Regions from separate parts of the Streptomyces sp. NPDC001339 genome, predicted to be linked through region 1. Evidence: riboswitches for the same ligand, from Rfam matches in the RefSeq annotation. Region 1 holds a riboswitch; each other region holds the start of a gene.
What was found. Region 1 has a riboswitch for cyclic di-AMP ahead of ACFY12_RS04810 (NlpC/P60 family protein). Riboswitches for the same ligand answer to the same signal wherever they lie in the genome.
Positions count from the first base shown of each region.

Region 2: another riboswitch for cyclic di-AMP. It lies ahead of ACFY12_RS12295 (M23 family metallopeptidase); the one in region 1 lies ahead of ACFY12_RS04810 (NlpC/P60 family protein).
Region 3: another riboswitch for cyclic di-AMP. It lies ahead of ACFY12_RS32785 (M23 family metallopeptidase); the one in region 1 lies ahead of ACFY12_RS04810 (NlpC/P60 family protein).

Region 1 covers NZ_JBIAWT010000001.1:1,123,939-1,131,639, reverse strand. Annotated here, with positions in the region: gene ACFY12_RS04830 (LuxR C-terminal-related transcriptional regulator) at 1-212, shown strand, start outside; gene ACFY12_RS04825 (alpha/beta hydrolase) at 495-1,619, shown strand; gene ACFY12_RS04820 (NlpC/P60 family protein) at 1,886-3,037, opposite strand; gene ACFY12_RS04815 (hypothetical protein) at 3,362-3,715, shown strand; gene ACFY12_RS04810 (NlpC/P60 family protein) at 3,795-5,021, opposite strand; cyclic di-AMP (ydaO/yuaA leader) riboswitch at 5,030-5,192, opposite strand; gene pcrA (DNA helicase PcrA) at 5,757-7,701, shown strand, end outside.
Region 2 covers NZ_JBIAWT010000004.1:21,307-29,007, reverse strand. Annotated here, with positions in the region: gene ACFY12_RS12305 (hypothetical protein) at 1-151, shown strand, start outside; gene ACFY12_RS12300 (PP2C family protein-serine/threonine phosphatase) at 617-1,771, shown strand; cyclic di-AMP (ydaO/yuaA leader) riboswitch at 2,213-2,357, shown strand; gene ACFY12_RS12295 (M23 family metallopeptidase) at 2,369-3,670, shown strand; gene ACFY12_RS12290 (aldo/keto reductase) at 3,804-4,745, shown strand; gene ACFY12_RS12285 (hypothetical protein) at 4,802-5,104, opposite strand; gene ACFY12_RS12280 (MrcB family domain-containing protein) at 5,326-6,441, shown strand; partial or broken gene ACFY12_RS12275 (UTRA domain-containing protein) at 6,542-6,889, opposite strand; gene ACFY12_RS12270 (PrsW family intramembrane metalloprotease) at 7,327-7,701, opposite strand, start outside.
Region 3 covers NZ_JBIAWT010000016.1:115,055-122,755, forward strand. Annotated here, with positions in the region: gene ACFY12_RS32770 (DNA topoisomerase (ATP-hydrolyzing) subunit A) at 1-897, opposite strand, end outside; gene ACFY12_RS32775 (M16 family metallopeptidase) at 1,238-2,605, shown strand; gene ACFY12_RS32780 (M16 family metallopeptidase) at 2,644-4,026, shown strand; cyclic di-AMP (ydaO/yuaA leader) riboswitch at 4,271-4,427, shown strand; gene ACFY12_RS32785 (M23 family metallopeptidase) at 4,440-5,240, shown strand; gene ACFY12_RS32790 (GntR family transcriptional regulator) at 5,456-6,145, shown strand; gene ACFY12_RS32795 (HPr family phosphocarrier protein) at 6,422-6,703, opposite strand; gene ACFY12_RS32800 (GNAT family N-acetyltransferase) at 6,852-7,701, shown strand, end outside.

The sequences.
Region 1 (7,701 bases):
CGCCGGTCGACGAGGACCTGGACAGCCTCACCCAGCGTGAGCGCGAGGTCCTGCGGCTGATCGCCCGCGGCTATGCCTACAAGGAGGTAGCCAAGCAGCTGTTCATCTCGGTGAAGACCGTCGAATCACATGTGTCGGCGGTACTCAGAAAGCTCCAGCTCTCCAACCGCAACGAGCTGACGCGCTGGGCAGCCGCCCGCCGCCTGGTCTGACCGCCGTATTGGTGTTCTGACCTGGGAGGACCGGGAGCCCGGCAGAGCCGGCCGGGAGCGGGCCGGGAGCCGGATGAGAGCCGGGTGAAAGCCGGACGAGAGAAGGGACGAGAGACAGACCGAGGAGGTGACGTTGGCCACGACGACGTAAAGAAGAGCAAAGACGGGCAACCAAGAGCCGCGCGGATGTCCTCTAAGGGCGCGGAGAGGCTCACTGCCGGAGGGCGGGGCCCGAACCACCCCCCACGTCCTTCGCATAGCTGTCCTGGAAGCGAGTTCCCGATGAGCCTGACGGGCACCCCTTTCTTCCTCACCGCGGTCGCCCTGCTGATCGTCGCCGTCGTCCTGCCGCTCGCGCTGTGGACCCGAATATCCGGGCCCGCTGTGGTGCGCGGCCTCGCCCGGCTGCTCATGCTGCTGTTCGCCCAGGTCACGGCCATCACCCTGGTCTTTGTCCTGGTCAACAACGCCAACAACCTCTACGACACGTGGGGTGATCTGCTCGGCACCAACAGCCATGTCGCGGCGGCCAAGGACCTCGGGCCGGACGGCATGGGCGGCAAGCAGGTCGAGGATGAGCCCAAACAGATCCAGCAGTTCCGGCCGGCGGATGACCCGCGGATGGGCCAGGGCGTGCAGATGACCGATCTCCAGGGCCGTATCTCGGGCGTGACGGGCGAGGTCTACGTCTGGGTTCCGCCCCAGTACAACGACCCCGCCTACAAGGACAAGAAGTTCCCGGTGGTCGAGCTGCTCCCCGGCTACCCCGGCTCGGCGAAGGCCTGGTTCGGGTCGCTGCACGTGACCGAGCAGCTCAAACCGCTGATGCAGCGCGGTCAGGTCAAGCCGTTCATTCTGGTGGCGCCTCGCACGAACATCATCAACGGTGCCGACACCGGGTGCGTCAACCTCCCGGGCAAGGTCAACGCCGACAGTTGGCTGACCGTCGACGTACGCAAGATGATCACTGACAACTTCCGCGTCGGCGACACCCCGGACTCCTGGGCCCTGGCCGGCTACTCGGCCGGTGCGCACTGTGCCAGCAAGCTCGTCCTCGCCCACCCGGACCGCTACCGCGCCGCGGTCGCCATGTCCGGCTACAACAACCCGGCCCTCGAACCGGACTCGCTCGCCGGCAAGGACCCCAAGCTGCGCGTCGAGTCCAACCCGCTGAACATCCTGAAGTCGGCCAACGCGGCCGGCAAGCCGCCTCGTACGGCGCTGTACGTGTCCGGCGCGGCGGCTGACGGCTACCAGGCCGGCATCGGCCTCCGCCAGATCGCCAAGCCGCCGACGTCGATCAACGTCCAGCTGATCCCGGCGAGCGCGGGCGGCCACACCACGGCGGTCTGGCGGCAGCAGATCCCCGAGATCTTCCGCTGGCTGGGGCATCAGCTCAAGCCGTGAGCGACGGGCCGGCCGTCCCGTAGGGGGCGTTCGAACGGATCCCTTAGGGGGCGCGAGCACCCCTTGCGGTCCTCAGCGAACCGGGGACGGGAGATATTCCCGCAGTAGGCGCCCCGCCCCCGCGAGGCGCGTCCGGCCCCTGCGAGACGCGTCCGGCTCTGTCAGGTGTGCCTGGCCCCGGGCGGTGCGTCCGGCTCCGCGAGGTCAGACCCCGCGAGGCGTGTCCGGCCCCGTGTGGTGCGTCGGAGCCCGCCGGTCGGGGCCGGTTACGCCGGGCGGGTGGCGCCGGCGAAGGGCATCTGGTCGATGGGGGCGATGCGTACCGGGGCGCCCGGGTGCGGGGCGTGGATCATCTTGCCGTCGCCGATGTAGAGGCCGACGTGGCTGACGCCGGAGTAGAAGAACACCAGGTCGCCCGGGGCGAGTTGGGAACGGTTGATGCGGGGTCCGGAGTTGATCTGGGTGTAGGTGGTGCGGGGGAGGGCGACACCGCTGGATTTCCAGGCGGCCTGGGTCAGTCCCGAGCAGTCGTACGCGGAGGGGCCGGTGGCGCCCCAGACGTACGGTTTGCCGAGCGCCGCATAGGCGAAGGAAACGGCCTGTGCGGCACGGGAGTTGGGGGCCTGTGTGACGGCCCCGGCCGCCGCGGTGGCCGTCGAGCCGGCGGGGATGCCGCCGAGGAGGCCGTCCCCGTGCCCCGTCCGCCGGTCCTCGTGGCCGGTGTCCGACGCGTCCTCGGCGGGGCCCTGGCTCGCCATCAGCCGCCGCTGCTCCGCGGTCAGCCGGCTCAGCAACTGCTCGGCGGCGTCCAGCTTCCGTACGACGGTGACCCGGTGTCTCTTCAGCCTGGTCTCGGCGGCCGCCAGCCGCCGCGTGGTGTCCTCGGCCTGCCGGCGGACCTGCCGTACGCTGCCGAGCCGACGCGCGTAACCGGCCACCGCGGCCGCCTGATGGCTGCCCGCCCGCTCCAGCACCGCGGCGCCGTCCAGATAGCGCTGCGGATCGGCGGAGAGCAGTAGTTGCACGGCCGGGGCGACGCCGCCGGAGCGGTAGCGGGATGCCGCCATGGCGCCCAGCTCGGCGCGGGCGGCGTTCAGTTTCCGGGACCGGCGGGCGGCCTCGTCCTGCAGTCTGCTCAGCTCCTCGCGTGCCGTGTCGGCGGCTTCCTTCGCGCCGTTGTAGTTCTGTGTGGCCACCTCTGCCTCCTGGTACAGCGCGTCGATCCGGTCCTTGACCTGGGCGGGAGTGGGCTGGGGAGCGGCCTGGCCGGTGCCGTCGAGCGCGGTGGCGGTGGCGGCGCCGGCGAGGGCCAGCGTGGCGGCCAGGCGGACGGCGCGCGAGCTGCGCGGGCCGAGGCCGAAGAGCGCGGCAAGCGGATGCTGCCTTGGCTTGCGGTGCGAGGCCACGGTGGCCGTCACTTCCTTCCCTTGCGGGCCGTGGATCCGGCGGCGGTCCGTCACGAGGGAGCGGACCGCCGCCGGATCTCCCGGCGGGGCGGCCGACGGACGCCGGTGCGGAGTCCGGCGATGGTGGTGAGCCGGCCGCCTGGAGGAGGACGCTAGACCGGGCTGTCGTGGGAATGAGCCCGCTTGCCCGGGATTGTTCGGTTTCGACCGCCGCCGACATGCGGCTGACCGCGGCGTCATGGCCGTACGGCCGGGACCGGTCTGCCGTGACCGAAGCGACGATTGTGCACGCCCTGCCGGAAGTGCCGTGCTATACGGCGGATACGATCCAGCACTATGGACGTAGTGATCAATGTCTTCGTCGCCCTGCACATCATCGGTATCGCCTCCCTGCTGGGCGGCTTTCTGACCCAGATGAAGGCGATGGGCGCGGGCACCGCGCGCTTTGTCCCAGCGATGCTGCACGGCGCGCTGACGATGCTGGTGACCGGCATCGTGCTGGTCGGCCTCCACCAGGCCCAGGACCACCACGTCAACAACATCAAGATCGGCGTGAAGATGGCCGTCCTGGTGGTGATCCTGGCGCTGGTCTACGTCAAGCGGGACGAGGAGAAGGTCGCCAAGCCGCTCTTCGGCGCGGTGGGCGCGCTCACGGTCGCCAACATCTTCATCGCTCTGCTCTGGACGTGATGTCTTCGCGCGCGGCTCAGGTGTCTTCGCGCGCAGCCCGGGCGGCTTCGCAGGCGGCCCGGGCGTCTTCGCGAAGGGCTCAGGCCGGGCGGACGTTCCCGTAGACCGGCATGTAGTAGATCGACTCCTCCCGGACGCTGGCGCCTGGCTTCGGCGCGTGGATCATCTTCCCGCCGCCTATGTACATGCCGACATGGCTGATGTCGTTGTAGAAGAAGACCAGGTCACCGGGCTGGAGGTCGTTGGTCGCCACCCGCTCGCCGACCTTGACCTGGTCCCAGGTCGTCCGCGGCAGCTCGACCCCGGCCGCCTTCCACGCCGCCTGGGTCAGGCCCGAGCAGTCGTAGGAGTTGGGGCCGGTCGCGCCCCAGACGTACGGCTTGCCCATCTGGGAGCGGGCGAAGGCAAGGGCCTTTTCGGCCTTGGTGGAGTACGCGTCCCCGGTGGAGCCGCCACCGCCGGTGCCGCCACCGGGCCGGCCGCCGTCCGTACCGCCACCGGACTGGTCGCCGGAGTGGCCGTCATCCGTCCTGCCGCCGTCCTGCTGCCGTTCGCGCTCCCGCTCCCGCTGCCGTTCGCGCTCCTGCTGGCGGCGCGCCTCCTCCTCGGCCTTGCGCTGGGCCTCCGCCTCCTTCCGGCGCTCCAGCTCCGCCAGCCGCGCCTTCTCCTGGGCCGTCAGCCGGGACAGCAGCTGCCGGGCCTCGGCCAGCTTCTGCTGGACGGACCGCTTGGACGCCTTGAGCGACTCCTGTGACGCCTGCAGCCGCTCCAGGCCGCGGGTGGCCTCGGCCCGCTGGCGCGCCGCCGCAGCCGCCTGCCCCTGGTAGTCGGCGACGGCCTGCTGCTGCCGGGTGGTCAGCCGCTCCATCAGGTGGGTGCGGTCGAAGAACTGCTGCGGGTCCTCGGCGAGCATCAGCCGCGCCGTCGGGTTCACGCCACCGCCGCGGTACTGCGCCGACGCGAAGGTGCCCAGTTCACGCCGCGCGTCGTTCATCTTCTGCGCGCGGTGGGCGGCGGCGTCGAGCAGGTCGTTGACGGTCTCCTGCTGGTGGTCGGCGCTCTCCTTCGCCGCGTTGTACTTCTGGGTGGCCACCTCGGCCTGGCGGTAGAGGCTGTCGACCTTCTGCTGGACCTCTTCGAGCTGTTCGGCCCCTTCGAGGGTGGGCCGGGGCGCGCTGGGTGCCGCCTGGGCGGACTGTGCGAGCAGGGTCACCGAGGCGAGCGCGGCGGTGGTGAGCCCGACGGCCGTACGGCGGCTTCCGGGCGAGGTGAGAACGCTGGTGCGAGGCTTGCGGTGGGACGCCACGACCGGCGGCTCCTTCCGTGTGCCGCCTACCGGGTTAGCTGAAGGGTTCGGGCTGACGGAAGGGCGGCCCTACGGTCCGGGCGTCCGCTGTGAGCGGCGGTCGCGGGATCGATTCACCCCGGTGGTGCGTGTGGGGCCCCGGCTCCGGCCGGGACCCGGGGTTCGGATCTTCCGGCGCGTCTGGACTCGGCGGAGGCGGCCCGTGCCGGTGCTGTCACCGACGGCGTGCGGGCTGCCCGAGCCAGGACGTTAGCCAACTGGTGTGGCTTCTGGGAAGGCTGGTGTTCGATATGCCCGAAACCTTTTCGTGACCTCAGTGACGACGGGCCACTACGGCCCACTACGGCCACTACGCCCACTACGACTGCTACGGCCACTACGGCCCACTACGGACGGCGTTCGCCGGTACACAGACCGGGTTCATCCGGCCCGCCGGCCACACTTGTCCACACTCCCCAGCGCGCTGTCAGTGCCGCGGCCTAGACTCGGTGGGCGATGAGCAGCCTCTTTGACGACAGCTTCCTGGCGGACCTCGCCCACAAGGGCGAGGACGAGCCCCCGCCGCCTCCCGAGGACGAGCACGAGCCGGCCTCGGAGGAGATCCCTGCCGACCTCTTCGGCGGGCAGTTCGACGTGCCCGCCTCGAGAGACGCGTACTACCGCGACGGCGCCGCCCGCCCGGCCATCGACCCCGCGGCGCTGCTCGAGGGGCTCAACGACCAGCAGAAGGCCGCCGTGGTGCACTCGGGCAGCCCGCTGCTGATCGTCGCCGGCGCCGGCTCCGGCAAGACCCGGGTGCTCACCCACCGCATCGCCCATCTCCTCGCCGAGCGCCATGTCCACCCCGGCCAGATCCTCGCGATCACGTTCACCAACAAGGCCGCCGGTGAGATGAAGGAGCGCGTCGAAGAGCTGGTCGGCCCGCGCGCCAACGCCATGTGGGTCTCGACGTTCCACAGCGCCTGCGTCCGCATCCTGCGCCGGGAGAGCAAGAAGCTGGGCTTCACGTCCTCCTTCTCGATCTACGACGCCGCGGACTCCAAGCGCCTGATGGCCCTGGTCTGCCGCGATCTGGATCTCGATCCCAAGCGCTTCCCGCCCAAGTCCTTCAGCGCGAAGATCTCCAACCTCAAGAACGAGCTCATCGACGAGGAGACCTTCGCCGGAACGGCCGCCGACGGTTTCGAGAAGACGCTGGCCGAGGCGTACGCGATGTACCAGGCGCGGCTGCGCGAGGCCAACGCCCTGGACTTCGACGACATCATCATGACGACGGTGCATCTGCTCCAGGCCTTCCCCGATGTCGCCGAGCACTACCGCCGCCGCTTCCGCCATGTCCTCGTCGACGAGTACCAGGACACCAACCACGCGCAGTACACGCTCGTACGCGAACTGGTCGGCCCGGGCACCGCCGACATCCCCGCCGCCGAGCTGTGCGTCGTCGGTGACGCCGACCAGTCGATCTACGCCTTCCGCGGCGCGACCATCCGCAACATCCTCCAGTTCGAGGAGGATTACCCCGAGGCGACGACGATCCTGCTGGAGCAGAACTACCGCTCCTCGCAGACGATCCTGTCCGCCGCCAACGCGGTCATCGAACGCAACGAGAACCGCCGGCCCAAGAACCTCTGGACGGACGCCGGCGCCGGCCCCAAGATCACCGGCTATGTCGCCGACACCGAGCACGACGAGGCCCAGTTCGTCGCCGACGAGATCGACCGGCTGACGGACGCAGGCGACGCCAAGGCCGGCGACGTCGCCGTCTTCTACCGCACCAACGCCCAGTCCCGGGTCTTCGAAGAGATCTTCATCCGGGTCGGGCTGCCCTACAAGGTCGTCGGCGGCGTGCGCTTCTACGAGCGCAAGGAGGTCCGCGACGTCCTCGCGTATCTGCGGGTGCTCGCCAACCCCGAGGACAGCGTCCCGCTGCGCCGCATCCTGAACGTCCCCAAGCGGGGCATCGGTGAACGCGCCGAGGCCATGATCGACGCGCTCTCCTCCCGCGAGAAGATCACCTTCCCGCAGGCGCTGAGCCGGGTCGACGAGGCGTACGGCATGGCCGCCCGGTCCGCCAACGCCGTCAAGCGCTTCAACGTCCTCATGGAGGAGCTGCGGACGGTCGTCGAGTCCGGCGCCGGACCCGCCACGATCCTGGAGGCCGTCCTGGAGCGTACGGGCTACCTCGCCGAGCTCCAGGCCTCCACCGACCCGCAGGACGAGACCCGGATCGAGAACCTTCAGGAACTCGCCGCCGTGGCCCTGGAGTTCGAGCAGGAGCGGGGCGAGGCTGCGACATCAGGGGATGCCGCCCCGGGGCCCGGCACTCTCGCCGAGTTCCTGGAGCAGGTCGCGCTGGTCGCCGACTCCGATCAGATCCCCGACGAGGACGAGGAAGGCGCGGGCGTCATCACGCTGATGACCCTGCACACCGCCAAGGGCCTGGAATTCCCGGTCGTCTTCCTGACCGGCATGGAGGACGGCGTCTTCCCGCATATGCGCGCACTGGGCCAGACCAAGGAACTGGAGGAGGAGCGCCGGCTGGCCTATGTCGGCATCACTCGCGCCCGTGAGCGGCTCTATGTCACCCGCTCGACGATGCGCAGCGCCTGGGGCCAGCCCTCGTACAACCCGCCCTCCCGGTTCCTCGAGGAGATCCCGGACGACTACGTGGAGTGGAAGC
Region 2 (7,701 bases), on a different contig from region 1:
GGTGTCCGAGTCCGGCGCCAGGATTTTCGTCATCGCCGAAGTCGACCCCTACGGGCTCCGTGACGTCGATCCGGACGACCCCACCGAGGAACAGGTGGGGGACGTGTGGGCCATCAGTGTGTCCCCAGCCTGGTGGTCGGCTCGGAGGTAGCGGAAGTAAGTGAGTGAGTCGGGACTCGTCCTGACGGTGTGAAAACGGTACGGCGGGCGTTCTTGTGGGCGCCCGCCGTATCGCATTTTCCGGGTGCGGGTGCGGATACGGACGGGTGCGGGGACGGATGCGGACGGGGGCGGGGACGCGGACCTGTACGAAGCCGTGCCCTTTCGCGCGCCCAGCCGTGCCCTTGCCCTTCAGCACGTAGAGCCGTGCCCCATGCCACCACTGCCGTCCGGTCCCGTCCGCCCGCGCATGAGCCATGACCCCCGCCCGCGTAGGAGCCATGACCCCGCGTACGACCCATGCCCCGTGCCCCATGCCCCATCCGGACGTCATGCCCCATCCGGACGCCGAGGATTCGCCGGACGCCCTCGCAGCGGAAAGCCTTGGGACGGGCGTCGAGGCGGCCGACACGACGGTGCCCGTACGGACGGGTGGAGCGGGAAGAGACCGGTACGGATGCGGCAGGGCGACAGCCCCTCTACGGGCGACGACGGGGAGTGGGAGCCACGGGCCCGCCGTGCCCGGAGGCGGCTGCGGGGGCAGCACCTGGTGCGCTGGCTGCCCGTCGTTCTGCTCATCGGCGGCCTCGCCTTCGAGGAGGTGACGCCGCTCAGCTACACCGGCTCCCCCTTCTTCGCCGCGGCCCCGCTGGTCGCGGCGCCGCTCTTCTCGCTGGGTGCTACCGCCCTCACCGCGCTGGTCGCCGTCGCAGGCGAGATCTGGGTGGCCGCCTACCGCAGCCCCGCCTCGAACGTCCACGAGGCGGTGGCGGAGGCTGCGACGGTGTTCGTCGTGGCCCTGCTGGCGCTCGGCATCAACCGTGCGCTACGGAAGACCGAGGCCCATCTGGCGTCCGTACGGGACGTCGCGGAGGCCGCCCAGCGGGCCGTTCTGCCGGAGCCGCCGGAGCAGCTCGGCGGACGGCTCGCGGTCGCCGCCCGCTACGTGGGCGCGCGGGCGGACGCGCGGATCGGTGGCGACCTCTACGCCGTGCAGGACACCCCGCACGGCGTACGGCTGCTCGTCGGCGACGTACGCGGCAAGGGGCTGGAGGCGGTGGAGGCCGCGGTGGTCGTCATCGGTGCCTTCCGGGAGGCGGCCGAGCAGGAGGCCACGCTGGAGGCGGTGGCGGGCCGGCTGGAGCGGGCGCTGCGGCGGGAGGCCGAGCGGCGCGCGGGGATCGAGCTGGTCGAGGGGTTCGCCACGGCTGTCCTGGCGGAGGTCCCGGCCGTCGGGGAGCCCGTGCTGCGGATTCTCAATCGCGGCCATCCGGCGCCTCTGATGCTCACCCCGGACGGCGGGCTGCGCGAGCTGACGCCCTCGGCGCCGGCGCTGCCGCTGGGGATGGGCGAGGTGGCGAGCTGGCCGGACCGGGTGGACGAGACGTTCCTCCCGGCCGGTGCACTGCTGCTCTTCTTCACGGACGGCGTCACCGAAGCCCGCGATTCCCACGGCCGCTTCTACGACCCGTCGGCGCGGCTGCGGGGCCGCCACTTCGCCGGACCGGGCAGCCTCCTGGACACCCTCATCGAGGACGTGGCACGGCATACGGGCGGCGAGCAGGCGGACGATATGGCGCTGCTGGCGGTGCAGCGGCCCATGGGGGCGTAGTGAGGCGTGTGAGCTCCCGGTGTTGACGACGTGTCGACGACCGGCGTGTCGACGACGTGTTGATGACCGTGATCCGACGTCGCGCACGTCGTCACTCTAGGTGATGTCCGTGCGCCCCTCCGCATCACAATGGGCACCTGCATCGGATAACAACTGACGCACAATCGCCGAGAGATCGTTTAGCGCTCTGTGGTCAATTCGCCCTATTTGAGTGGGAATGGCGGGAAAGTTCCACGGTGCATCTCATAGGGAGTGGACAAGGATCCCGGGGGAGGCTTGGAAAATGGTCACGGCTTCTATTACTGTCCGATAACGCAGCGCGGTCGTCCCAGCCGCCGCAAGAGGCGGCACCGCGCGCCGACGCCGAATCTCGTACGCGCATTTCACGCACCTTCAACACCTCGAACGGCCCGAACGGTACGAACCGCGCGAGCTGCCCGAACCGCATGAACGGCATGAACTGCACAAGGGAACCGGGGAACCACCACCTTGGGGTGAATCGGACGCCTCAGCCAGAGGGTGCCCGTAGGAGACCTTCCTGCTCCGAACCCGTCAGCTAACCCGGTAGGCGAGAAGGAAGGAAAGGAGTCCGCCCCCGTGGCGTCCAGCAGGCCTGCCCCCGAGGCTCCGTTCGCATCCGCTCCTGCATCCGTATCCGCATCCCCGGCCCCCTTCCCCTCTGTATCTGCATCCGCATCTGCATCCGCAGCCCCCGCTGCTCCGGCCTCCCCGGATGAACTCGATGCCCGAGGCGCCTTCGACGGCCCCGGCTACGCGCGCGGCGGTGCGGACATCGCAGCGGGCCATGACGCCGACCGTGACGGTGAAGGTGACAGCGACGGCGGCAGTGACGGTGACGGCCCGTGGGAGGAGTGGAACCCCACCGAGGAGTCCGTCCGCGCCGTCCGTGGCAAGCACCGGGTGGTCAAGCAGCGCACCGGCGGGCTCGCCCGCGGCGGTACGGTCCTCGGTGTCGGCGTCATCGCGGCGGTCGGCGCGGGGGGTATGGCCACGGCGGAGGACCGCCCGCCGGTCCCGATCTCGATGCCCGACATCGGCGGGCTGGCTCACGAGATAGCCGACAGCCTGCCGGACGCCGAATCCCTCCCTGGCGTGGGCGACCTCATATCCGGCGCTGGTGCCGACGACGGCGCCAACTCCAGCGCCAACTCCGGCTCCGGCTCCGGCTCCGAGGCCAACTCCCCCTCGGCTTCAGGCCCACTCAGCGAGGCCATCGGCGCAGGCAGCGGCACCGGCGCCGGCGAGGCCCTGCGCAGCCGCATCCTCCAGCAGGCCGACGCGCAGCAGGACGCCGCCGAGGCGGAAGCTCGCGAAGCGGCCGAGAACGCCGCCGTCAAGCAGGCCGCGAAGGAAGCGGCCGAAGCCCAGAAGGCAGCCGAGAAGGCCGAGGCCGCCAAGAAAGCCGCGGAGCTGGAGGCCAAGCGTGAGGCTGAGGAGGAGGCCCGCCGTAAGGCGGAGGCCGAACGCCTCGCCCAGTTGGCGAAGAGCTTCACCGCCCCCGTCTCCTCGTACACCCTGACCGCCAGCTTCGGCCAGGCCGGCGACCGCTGGGCCGCGGACCACACCGGGCAGGACTTCGCCGCGCCGACCGGCACGCCCGTCAAGGCGGTTCACTCCGGCACCATCACCCAGGCCGGCTGGGCCGGTGCGTACGGCTACCGCATCGTGCTCACCCTCGACGACGGCACCGAGCTCTGGTTCTGCCATCTGTCCTCGATGGTGAAGACCTCCGGCAAGGTCACTACGGGCGACGTCATCGGCCGCGTCGGCGCGACGGGCAACGTCACCGGCCCACACCTCCACCTGGAGGTACGCCCCGGTGCCGGGGACCCGATAGACCCGGTGCCATGGCTTCGGGAGCACGGAATAGCCATCTGATCAACGTCACCATCTGATCAACGTCGCCATCCGGGCAACGTCACCATCTGGGCAACGGAGAACACGAGGCAACGAGAAACAAAAACAAACGGGGGGGGGAATAAACTCCCTCCCCTCAGCGCTCTCACGCCACATGACCGCGAAACTCAAAACTGTTGGTTCGCTCTCCGTCTCCCCGCTCTCCCTCGGCGGCAACGTCTTCGGCTGGACGGCCGACGAAGCCGAGTCCTTCGCCGTGCTCGACGCGTACACGGCCGCCGGCGGCAACTTCATCGACACCGCCGACGTCTACTCCGCCTGGGTCCCCGGCAACAAGGGCGGTGAGTCCGAGACCGTCATCGGCAACTGGCTGGCGTCCCGCGGTAATCGCTCCGACGTCGTCATCGCCACCAAGGTCGGCGCACACCCCGACCTCAAGGGCCTGACCGCCGCCACGATCAAGACCGCGGTCGACCAGTCCCTCGCTCGCCTCCGTACGGACTACATCGACCTCTACTACACCCACTTCGACGATGAGTCGCTCGAGGTCGGGGAGTTCCTCACCGCTCTCGACGACCTCGTCAAGGCCGGCAAGGTCCGCGAGATCGGCGCGTCCAACATCTCAGCGGCCCGCCTTGCGGAATCCCTGGCCTTCTCCACTCGCGAGGGCCTGGCCCGTTACGTCGCCCTGCAGCCCCATTACAACCTCGTCTCCCGTGACACCTACGAGGGCGAACTGGCTGCCGTGGCCGCCCGCGAGGGCGTCGCCGCGGTCCCCTACTACGCTCTCGCCTCCGGCTTCCTCACCGGCAAGTACCGCCCGGGCACCGCCATCGACAGCGCCCGCTCCGAGAAGGCCGCACAGTATCTGGCCACCGATCGCGGCCTCCGCGTCCTTGAGGCCCTCGATACCGTCGCCGCCGCCCACGGAGCCGAGCCGGCCACCGTGGCCCTCGCCTGGCTCGCCGCCCAGCCGACTGTCGCCGCCCCCATCGCCAGCGCCCGCACGGTCTCCCAGCTCCCACCCCTCCTGGCCGCCGCCGACCTGACCCTCACCGAGCCCGAACTCACCCTCCTCAACGACGCCTCGGCCTGAATGACGGTGCACGGACGCGGCAGGCGCTCGCCGCCCCGCCCGTGCACCGGCCAGCCTCAACCCCGACGGTCGACCACCGCCCACGACGCCAGCGCGACCCCACCCGCCACTGCGAACACCGAAGGCCAGGCCCCAATCTTCTTGGCCAGCACATGTGACCCCGCGAACGCCGCCACGTAGGCGCCACTCAACGCCACCGCAGCCGTCGGCCCGGCCTTCTCCTGCCACTCCTTGGCCGCCACAGCCCCCGCCGCCGCCAGCGCCACCCCACCCAGGGGCCGCTTCTTCGTCCAACGGGCCAGGCCGTAACCACCTACAAGCCCACTCGCCGCCACTACTGCCGCCGGAACACGCGCCATCGCCATAACCTTCCACGTCAGAGCCAACTTCCCTGAGCCTACGCCGGGCCTTGCAGCGGACCGGGGAGGCCCGGAGAGCCAGAGAAAGCAGCAAGCAGGGCAATGATCGTGTGGCCCGGCGGAACCATGGAGGACCGCGATCATGGCTCGATTCCGCCGTCTGCTCGTCTCATCGTCTTCAACAGCAGCCACAAGTGATCGAATCCCGTAACTTTTGGTGCATGGGTATACGTGATCTGCTCCTCGATGTGGCCAACAGGTTCGACACCACGCTCACCACTACGAGCGGGAACCCAGGCCAAGAAGTGCTGAAGGCAGCGGGCGACCGCCTCGCGACGGCCCTGCCCTACGGCATGAAGGCGAGAGGCCACGGCGGAAAAGGCGGAGCCGCGGCAACACCATGGATTCAGATCTATGAATCGACTACGGGAGGGAGCGGAACTGACGGGCTCTACCTCGCTTATATCTTCGCGGCGGATCTCAAGTCAGTCGCTCTGACGCTTCAGCAGGGCGTAACGGTGTTCAGCAACCAACTGGAGACGACCGGCAAGAAGCTCCGCACTCACTTGACCGTAAGGGCACAGTCCTTGCTGGCTGAGCTTCCTCGCGAACTCGTCGCTGACTGGTCCGATCAGCCGGAGTTCAAACACACCGGGTGGCGGGCACGGGCGTACGAGGCCAGTAGCGTAGCCGCTCGCTGCTATGAGATCGATCAACTTCCTGCTGAGGAAGACCTCTGTGCAGACCTCGGCAACATGGCCACGATCCTCAAGGCGACACTCGCTGTTGAGCCGCACATTGAGGTCATGAACGAGCCTGAGGGACCCATCGTTGAGTACCGCACCAGCGGACATGTCACCTACGAGGGCCTGGAGGGATTTCAGCCCAAAACGAGCGATGACTATTACGTGCAGCTTGCGGCGGCCGAGCAACGCAGGACGCGGGCACACGAGGGGCTCATTCGGCGTTTTGGGCCCTACATCCTGAGGCGGGGGTTTACGCCGATTACACATCGTGTGCATCCTCGGGACCTGGTGCTCCAGGCGAATGGCGACGAATGGCTGGTGGAAGCCAAAGCGGTGAAGAAGGGCAACCCCACGCAGGCAGTGCGCGAGGCCGTAGGGCAGCTGCTGGAGTATCGCTATTTCTGGTACGCGCTGAGGGGAGAGCCCAAGCCGCACCTCCTGGGACTATTCTCCGAGGATATTGGCGTCTACACCAACTACCTTGAGGAACATGGCATCGGGGCCATCTGGCGCACACCTGATGGATGGGCGGGCTCTTCCACAGCGATCTCGTGGGGTATGGCTGACGTGGTCTCACAGTCTCTGACTTGAGCCATGCGCTTCGGGAGGTTGTGCGCCTGATTTCCGCCGGCCATACTCCCCGTAAGCTTCCACAACTATCTGCAAACGCCTGCGCGGCTGGCGCGTTCCGCTATGCCTCGATGTCGTATTCCAGCACGTATGCGGACGAGTCCAGGATCATCTCGTTGACTTCCACAGGGCGGCCGCCATCCGTGAAAGCGGTGCGGAAGATGATGATCACGGGTGTGCCCATGGTGAGGCTGAGTCGGTTTTCCTCATCCCGAGACGGCATCCGGCAGCGGATCTCTTCCGGGAAGTGCACGGGCTCGTGGCCCAGTTCAGCCAGGCGCGCGTAGGTGCCGCCAGGCCCGGTGTCCTCTTGGATAATCAGGGAGCCAGCCACCAGGTCAGTGGGAAGGAAACTCGTGGCCAGCAGTATCGGCTTGCCTTCGAGGATGAAGCGGCGCGAACAAAGACACCCGCGCCACGCCCCGTGCCCGTAGGGCAGCCGGGGCTGTTGCGTGGCGAGGCTCGGCCCTGGTCCGCCCGTACGTGCTCACGCCCGAAGAACTGCACCAGCGACGGTTGCGGCGCGGGCGGCGACGGTCATTGTGGCTGGCTGTGCACGGAATCGATGCGGGGCCGCGCTGGATTCACGGCGTGGAGGTGGTGAGCTGATGGCCCGCATGTGCCGCCCCGTTCGCCTGGGGGGAACTGGTCCCGGAGCCAAAGCCGGTTGCCGGGTGCGATGTGTGCGCCGCACTGGCACAACAGCGCGCGGAAGCCTACGCCGTGGGAGACACGTCGAAGGCGACGGATCGCAATGTCGAGATGCGCCGCCACCCCCATCCCAAGACGGTGCGCTGATGACGAGCTCCGGGCGCACTGGCTACGAGCTGTCCGCGTTCCAGTACTTCAACGCCGCCATGACCGACCCGATGGCGGGCGGTGCGCCGCCTGCTGCGTAGAGCAGGACGGGGTCCCCTCGGTACGGCTCTGGCTACCCCGCCTGCACAGCCTTGCCCGACCGGACTTCTTTGAGTGAGTCTCGCCGGAGCCGCTGGGTTCGCCCTCTTCCTGGTCTGCCAGGCAGCCACCCTGCCGGGTCACAGCCTCCAGCGCATCCGTAAGCGCCCGCTGTCCCCACGGCTGATAGTGCCGCAAGCGCTGGAGGAGGAGGTGTTCCCGGGTGGTGAAGTCGGGGGTGGGGCCGGTGAGGTGGGCGCGGCGGCGGTGGAAGGAGAGGGTGGTGGCGAGGGCGGTGTATTCGGTGACGGCGCGGGCGGCGGC
Region 3 (7,701 bases), on a different contig from region 1:
GATGCCCTGGAGCTTCTTCGAGCCGACCAGGTCCTTGATCTTGGAGATGACCTTCTCGGGGCCGACCGCGAAGGGGAGTTCGGTGACGACCAGGCCCTTGCGGCGGGCGGTGACGTTCTCGACCGCGACGGTCGCACGGATCTTGAACGTACCGCGGCCCTTCTCGTACGCGTCCCGTACGCCGGCCAGCCCCACGATCCGGCCGCCCGTCGGCAGATCGGGGCCCGGCACGAAGCGCATCAGGGTGTCGAGATCCGCGTTGGGGTGCTTGATCAGATGGCGGGCCGCCGCGATGACCTCGCCCAGGTTGTGCGGCGGCATGTTCGTCGCCATACCGACGGCGATCCCGGACGAACCGTTGACGAGGAGGTTCGGATAGGCGGCCGGGAGGGCCACCGGCTCCTTCTCCTGGCCGTCGTAGTTCGGGGTGAAGTCGACGGTGTCCTCCTCGATGGACTCCGTCATCAGGGACGTCGCCGACGCCATCCGGCACTCCGTGTACCGCATGGCGGCGGGCGGGTCGTCGTTGCCCAGCGAGCCGAAGTTGCCGTGGCCGTCCACCAGCGGCACCCGCATCGAGAACGGCTGCGCCATGCGCACCAGCGCGTCGTAGATGGACGCGTCGCCGTGCGGATGGAGCTTACCCATGACCTCGCCGACCACCCGGGCACACTTCACATAGCCGCGGTCGGGGCGCAGGCCCATCTCGTTCATCTGGTACAGGATGCGGCGGTGCACGGGCTTGAGACCGTCGCGGGCGTCCGGCAGGGCGCGCGAGTAGATGACCGAGTACGCGTACTCGAGGAAGGAACCCTGCATCTCGTCGACGACGTCGATGTCGAGGATCCTCTCCTCGAAGTCGTCCGGCGGCGGGGTCTTCGTGCTGCGGCGGGCCATCGCGGCTGCGGCTCCTTCTGCTGCGTCGTGCGTCTACTGCCGAGTCGGAAAAACCGATGTCGGGCGACGTCGGTCAATCTGCCGGGTCAATCGGCTGGGCGATCGACCGGAGGTACCTCCAGGTATCTCCGAAGGTATCTCCGAGTCTGACGCGGACCATTGTGGACCGCCGCACTGACAACGCCCACCGCGACTCCCCCCTTGACTCCCCCCTCGGCTCCACGGCGGCCGGGCAGGGCGCACGTTCGGTCCAGGCGCCCGGGAACTTCGCCAGATGCCGACGCGGTTGCATACAGTGACAGAACTTCCTCGCAAGCGGATCGAAGGGACGTACATGCCCATGGGTCACACGGCCACAGAACAAGCCGGCTCCGGCGGCCTGACAGCGACCGAGCACCGGCTGGCGAACGGCCTGCGCGTGGTGCTCTCCGAAGACCACCTGACCCCGGTCGCAGCCGTCTGCCTGTGGTACGACGTCGGCTCCCGCCACGAGGTCAAGGGCCGTACCGGCCTGGCGCACCTCTTCGAGCACCTGATGTTCCAGGGCTCCGCGCAGGTGACCGGCAACGGCCACTTCGAGCTGGTGCAGGGCGCCGGCGGTTCGCTCAACGGCACGACGAGCTTCGAGCGCACCAATTACTTCGAGACCATGCCCGCCCACGAGCTGGAGCTCGCGCTCTGGCTGGAGGCGGACCGGATGGGCTCGCTGCTGACCGCGCTGGACGAGGAGTCGCTGGAGAACCAGCGCGACGTCGTCAAGAACGAGCGCCGTCAGCGCTACGACAACGTCCCCTACGGCACGGCCTTCGAGCGGCTGACGGCCATGGCCTACCCGGAGGGACACCCGTACCACCACACGCCCATCGGGTCGATGGCCGACCTGGACGCGGCCTCCCTGGAGGACGCGCGGGCCTTCTTCCGCACGTACTACGCGCCCAACAACGCCGTCCTGGCGGTCGTCGGCGACATCGACCCCGAGCAGACGCTCGCCTGGATCGAGAGGTACTTCGGCTCGATCCCGGGCCACGACGGCAAGCAGCCGCCCCGGGACGGCTCGCTGCCCGAGACCATCGGCGAAGAGCTGCGCGAGGTCGTCACGGAGGACGTGCCCTCCCGCGCCCTGATGTCGGCCTACCGCCTGCCGCACGACGGCACCCGTGAGGCGGACGCCGCGGATCTGGCACTGACCGTCCTGGGCGGCGGCGAGTCCTCCCGCCTGTACAACCGCCTGGTGCGCCGCGACCGCACCGCCGTGGCCGCCGGCTTCGGCCTGCTGCGGCTGGCCGGTGCGCCCTCGCTGGGCTGGCTGGACGTGAAGACGTCCGGCGGGGTGGAGGTCGCCGACATCGAGCGCGCCGTCGACGAGGAGCTGGCCCGCTTCGCCGCCGACGGGCCGACCCCGGAGGAGATGGAGCGCGCCCAGGCGCAGCTGGAGCGCGAGTGGCTGGACCGGCTGGCCACGGTCAGCGGCCGGGCCGACGAACTGTGCCGCTTCGCCGTCCTGTTCGGGGACCCGCAGCTCGCGCTGACCGCCGTGCGGCGCGTTCTGGAGATCACCCCGGAGGAGGTGAAGGCGGTCGCCCAGGCCCGGCTGCGCCCCGACAACCGCGCGGTGCTGGTCTACGAACCCGCAGAAGGCACGGCATCCGCCGAACCCACCGGCGCCACCGACGCCGCCGACACCGAGGAAGGGGAGGCGGACCAGTGAGCGACGCCACCACCCGCGCAGATTCTCCCGAGAGCACCATGGACTTCCACCCGCAGCCGCACGGCGGCGCGCCCAAGCCGTGGGCCTTCCCGGCCCCCGACCGCGGCCAACTGGCCAACGGCCTCACCCTCCTGACCAGCCACCGGCCCGGCCAGCAGGTCTTCGCCGTCGAGATCAACCTGGTGGCTCCGCTGGACGCCGAGCCCGAGGGCCTGGACGGCGTCGCCACGATCATGGCGCGCGCCCTGTCCGAGGGCACCGACAAGCACTCCGCCGAGGAGTTCGCCGCCGAGCTGGAGCGCTGCGGCGCCACGCTGGACGCGCACGCCGACCACCCCGGCCTGCGGGTCTCGCTGGAGGTCCCGGCCTCCCGGCTGCCGCGCGCGCTCGGGCTCCTCGCCGACGCGCTGCGGGCCCCCGCGTTCCCGGAGAGCGAGATCGAGCGGCTGGTACGCAACCGTCTCGACGAGATCCCGCACGAGCTCGCCAACCCGGCCCGGCGTGCCGCGATGGCCCTGTCCAAGGAGCTGTTCCCGGCCACCGCCCGGATGTCCCGGCCCCGCCAGGGCACCGAGGAGACCGTCGCCCGCATCGACGCCGCCGCCGTCCGCGCGTTCTACGACGCCCACGTCCGGCCCGCCACGGCCACCGCGGTCGTCGTCGGCGACTTCACCGGCGTCGACCTGGACGCGGCGCTCGCCGAGACTCTGGGCGCCTGGAGCGGCCCGGCGGCCGAGCCGCTGAAGGCCGCGCCGGTCGTCGCCGACGACACCGGCCGGGTGGTGATCGTGGACCGCCCCGGGGCCGTCCAGACCCAGCTGCTCATCGGCCGTATCGGCGCCGACCGGCACGACCGGGTGTGGCCCGCGCAGGTCCTCGGCACGTACTGCCTGGGCGGCACCCTCACCTCCCGTCTGGACCGCGTGCTGCGCGAGGAGAAGGGCTACACCTACGGTGTGCGCTCCTTCAGCCAGGTGCTGCGCTCCACCGCCCCCACGTCCCCCGAGGGAGCCACCGGCGCCGCACTGCTCGCCATCAGCGGCTCGGTGGACACCGAATCCACCGTTCCGGCGCTGGAGGACCTGTTCCAGGTGCTGCGGACCCTCGCGGCGGAGGGGCTGACGGACGACGAGCGCGATGTCGCCGTGCGGAACCTCGTCGGCGTCGCCCCGCTGAAGTACGAGACCGCGGCGGCCGTCGCGGGCACCCTCGCCGACCAGGTCGAGCAGCAGCTCCCGGACGATTTCCAGGCGCAGTTGTACGTCCGGCTCGCGGAGACCGGCACGGTCGAGGCGACCGCGGCGGTGGTCAGCGCCTTCCCGGTGGACCGCCTGGTGACGGTCCTGGTGGGGGACGCGGCGCAGATCGCCGAGCCGGTGAAGGCGCTGGGTCTCGGTGAGGTGACGGTCGTCAGCGGCTAGGCCCTCCCGCCCCGGCCCCCGGTGGGCCGGCTGACTCCCCGTCGCCTGATGGTGGCTCAGTCGACGATGCGGCTCCCGTGGTGCCCAGCGCCACGGGAGCCGTCGTATGTCCGGTTTGGTAGGGCTGGTTGTACTGGTTCTTGTGGCATCCCGCACAAAAGACAGGTTCCGCTTGGCGGAGGAAAGTGGCCCCGATTACCGTCTGTCCGGCTGTTCGTCACACCACCGCCACACCAGTGGCAGCGGACAGCGATCGCCGAGTCCCCGTACGGCGCGAGCCAGGGGAGCCGGGGACCCACATGTCCCCTGGGGTGAATCGGACTCCTCCCCGGAGGAGCCCGTAGGAGACCTTCCTGCTCCGAACCCGTCAGCTAACCCGGTAGGCGAGAGGGAAGGAAAGGACAAGCCAGCACATGGCGTTCACCCGTGCCACCGGGAAGCACCGCGGTCCGAGCCGTACCGCTCGTAAGACCCGTAACCTCGCCGGCATAGCCACCCTCGCGGCCTCCGGTGTGGTCGCCTCCGTGGCCTCGCCGGCGCTGGCCGCCACGGACGAGGCGCACGGCCATGACACCGGCCTCCAGCAGGCCGTCGTCCTGGGTGACGAGCTCGCCAGCCGCATCGAGGCGCAGGCCGACGACCAGCAGGCCGCCGCCGAGCTGGCCGCCCTGGAGGCGAAGGCCGAGGCCGTGGCCAAGCAGCGGGCCGAGGAAGCCAAGCGGCACGCCGAGGAGGCCCGGAAGAAGGCCGAGGAGGAGCGCGAGGCCAAGGAGCGCGCCGCCCGCGACGCCGAGCGCAAGCGCCTCAACAGCTTCGTCGCCCCGATAGCCGGCTCGTACGTCTCGACCAGCTACAAGGCCTCCAGCGGCCTGTGGTCCTCCGGCAGCCACACCGGCGTCGACTTCCACGCCGGCTCCGGGACCTCGGTCCACGCCGTCGGCATGGGCACCGTCGTCGAGGCCGGCTGGGGCGGCGCGTACGGAAACAACATCGTGATCAAGATGAACGACGGTACGTACACCCAGTACGGCCACCTCTCGTCGATCGGCGTCTCGGTCGGCCAGCAGGTGACCCCCGGCCAGGAGATCGGCCTCTCCGGCGCCACCGGCAACGTCACCGGCCCGCATCTGCACTTCGAGGCCCGCACCACCGCCGAGTACGGCTCGGACATCGACCCGGTCTCGTACCTGCGGTCGCACGGCGTGGACGTCTGAGCGGCTTCCGCCGCCTCACCTCCGGCCCACCGCGGCGCCTTGGAACGCGGTCCATAACCAGGGCGCCCGGCCTTCCACCGTCCACGCCCGGGTATTGGCCAAAAAATATCCCTGAATAGCAGGAGTCCGTCGGAAAAGCCGCCCCCGTCGAATAGAGTCGCGGAAAAGTCGCCGACCGGCGGCGTTTCCCGGGGATTACGGCGGAGGCACGGACGATGCGAGGCCATATTTCCGCGCATGCGGTGTGCACGGCGATTCGCGAGGACATCGTCTCCGGCGCACTGGCGCCGGGGAGTCGGCTGATCGAGGAGATCCTGGCGGCGCGCTACGGCGTCTCCAGGGTGCCGGTCCGCGAAGCGCTGCGCACCCTGCAGTCGGAGGGCTTTGTCACCACCCGCCACCACGCGGGCGCCTGCGTCGCCGCGCTCAGCGAGCAGGAGGCCGCGGACCTTCTCGACATCCGCGCGCTGCTGGAGCCGCTGGGCGCCGCCCGCGCCGCCGTCCGCCGCACCCCGGCCCACCTGAAGGTGTTGCGCGGCCTGGTCCGGCTCGGCCGTGCCCGGGCCCGTCACGGCAACCCCGCGGACCTGCGCCAACTGGATGGCTGGTTCCACGAGACGCTCGCCCAGGCGGCCGGCAGTCCCAGCCTGACCGCGCTGCTCACCCAGCTGCGGCGCAAGATCGAGTGGATGTACGCGGTCGACCTGCCGGACCGGTCCGGTGAGTCGTGGGACGAACACGGCGCGGTACTGGAAGCGGTGGCCCGGGGCGACGCGGAACGGGCCCGTGCCCTGATGGCCGCGCACATCGAGCGCTCTCTTCCGGTGTACCGGCTACGGCACCCCGTCACGGCCGAGGTGAGGGATCCGAAACGGCCCGTCAACACGGCGCGTGCCCGTTCTTAACAAGCACGCCGTATACAAAGAGGCGCCGGAATGAGGAGAGGCGCTGGAATGGGATTCGCGCGCCCATTTGTCCGGACGCGGTTTGTGCTCGGCGCGCTGTCGCGCAATGACCCACCGGGGAATTCTCTGCCGAGGAATGCCCAGCTGCCGAGGAATGCCTCGCTGAGGAATGCATTGCCGGGGAATGCAAGAACGGCCCCGTCGCGGCGACCGTTTTCCGGTCACCGCGACGGGGCCGCCGCAGGTCGTACGGGCCGCTGCTGGACCCGCTGGGACTCAGACGGTCTCGGGGAGCTCCTCGAGACCCTCGGCCACCAGCTTCGCCAGGCGGTCGAGCGCTGCCTCGGCACCCTCGGCGTCCGAGGCCAGCACGATCTCCTCGCCGCCCTGGGCGCCCAGGCCCAGGACCGCCAGCATGGAGGCCGCGTTGACCGGGTTGCCGTCCGCCTTGGCGATCGTCATCGGGACGCCGGAGGCGGTGGCCGCACGGACGAAGATCGACGCGGGGCGGGCGTGCAGCCCCTCGGTCCAACCGACAGTGACGCGGCGCTCAGCCATGGTGTTGCCCTTCAAAGTCGTGACAGTTGTCTAGACCATTCTCGCACGCTGCCGGAAGTGCTCCAACGGCCGTCCTGGTGACCCCCGAGGGTACGGGGACAGGACGTGGACAAGGCCTGTTGTCGGTGCCCGGCCGTACTCTGTCCGCATGCAGAACCCGCCCGAGCACGCGTACCCGTCGCACTGGGAAGCCGACGTGGTGCTGCGCGACGGCGGCACGGCACGGATCCGGCCCATCACCCCCGCCGACGCCGAACGGCTGGTCTCGTTCTACGAACAGGTCTCGGACGAGTCGAAGTACTACCGCTTCTTCGCGCCCTACCCCCGCCTCTCCGACCGCGATGTGCGCCGCTTCACCCATCACGACTACATCGACCGGGTCGGGCTCGCCGCCACCGTCGGCGGTGAGTTCATCGCCACCGTCCGCTACGACCGGATCAACGACCAGGGGCTGCCCGCCAAGAGCCCCGACGACGACCAGGCCGAGGTCGCCTTCCTCGTCCAGGACGCCCACCAGGGCCGCGGGGTCGCCTCCGCCCTCCTGGAGCACATCGCGGCCGTCGCCCGTGAGCGCGGTATCCGCAGGTTCGCCGCCGAGGTGCTGCCCGCGAACTCCAAAATGATCAAGGTGTTCACGGACGCCGGCTACACCCAGCAGCGCACCTTCGAGGACGGCGTGGTCCGCCTGGAGTTCGACCTGGAGCCCACCGAGCAGTCCGTGGCCGTGATGCGCGGCCGCGAGCAGCGCGCCGAGGCGCGCTCCGTACAGCGGTTGCTCGCCCCTGGCTCGGTCGCCGTCATCGGGACCGGCCGCGCCCCCGGCGGCATCGGCCGCACCGTCCTGCGCAACATCCTCAGCTGCGGCTTCACGGGCCGGGTGCACGCCGTCAACCACGCCTTCCCCGAAGACCTGCGGCGACTGGACCCGGAGGGAGTGCCGGCCGCGCGGACCCTGCGGGACATCCCCGATCCGGTCGATCTCGCGGTCATCGCCGTCC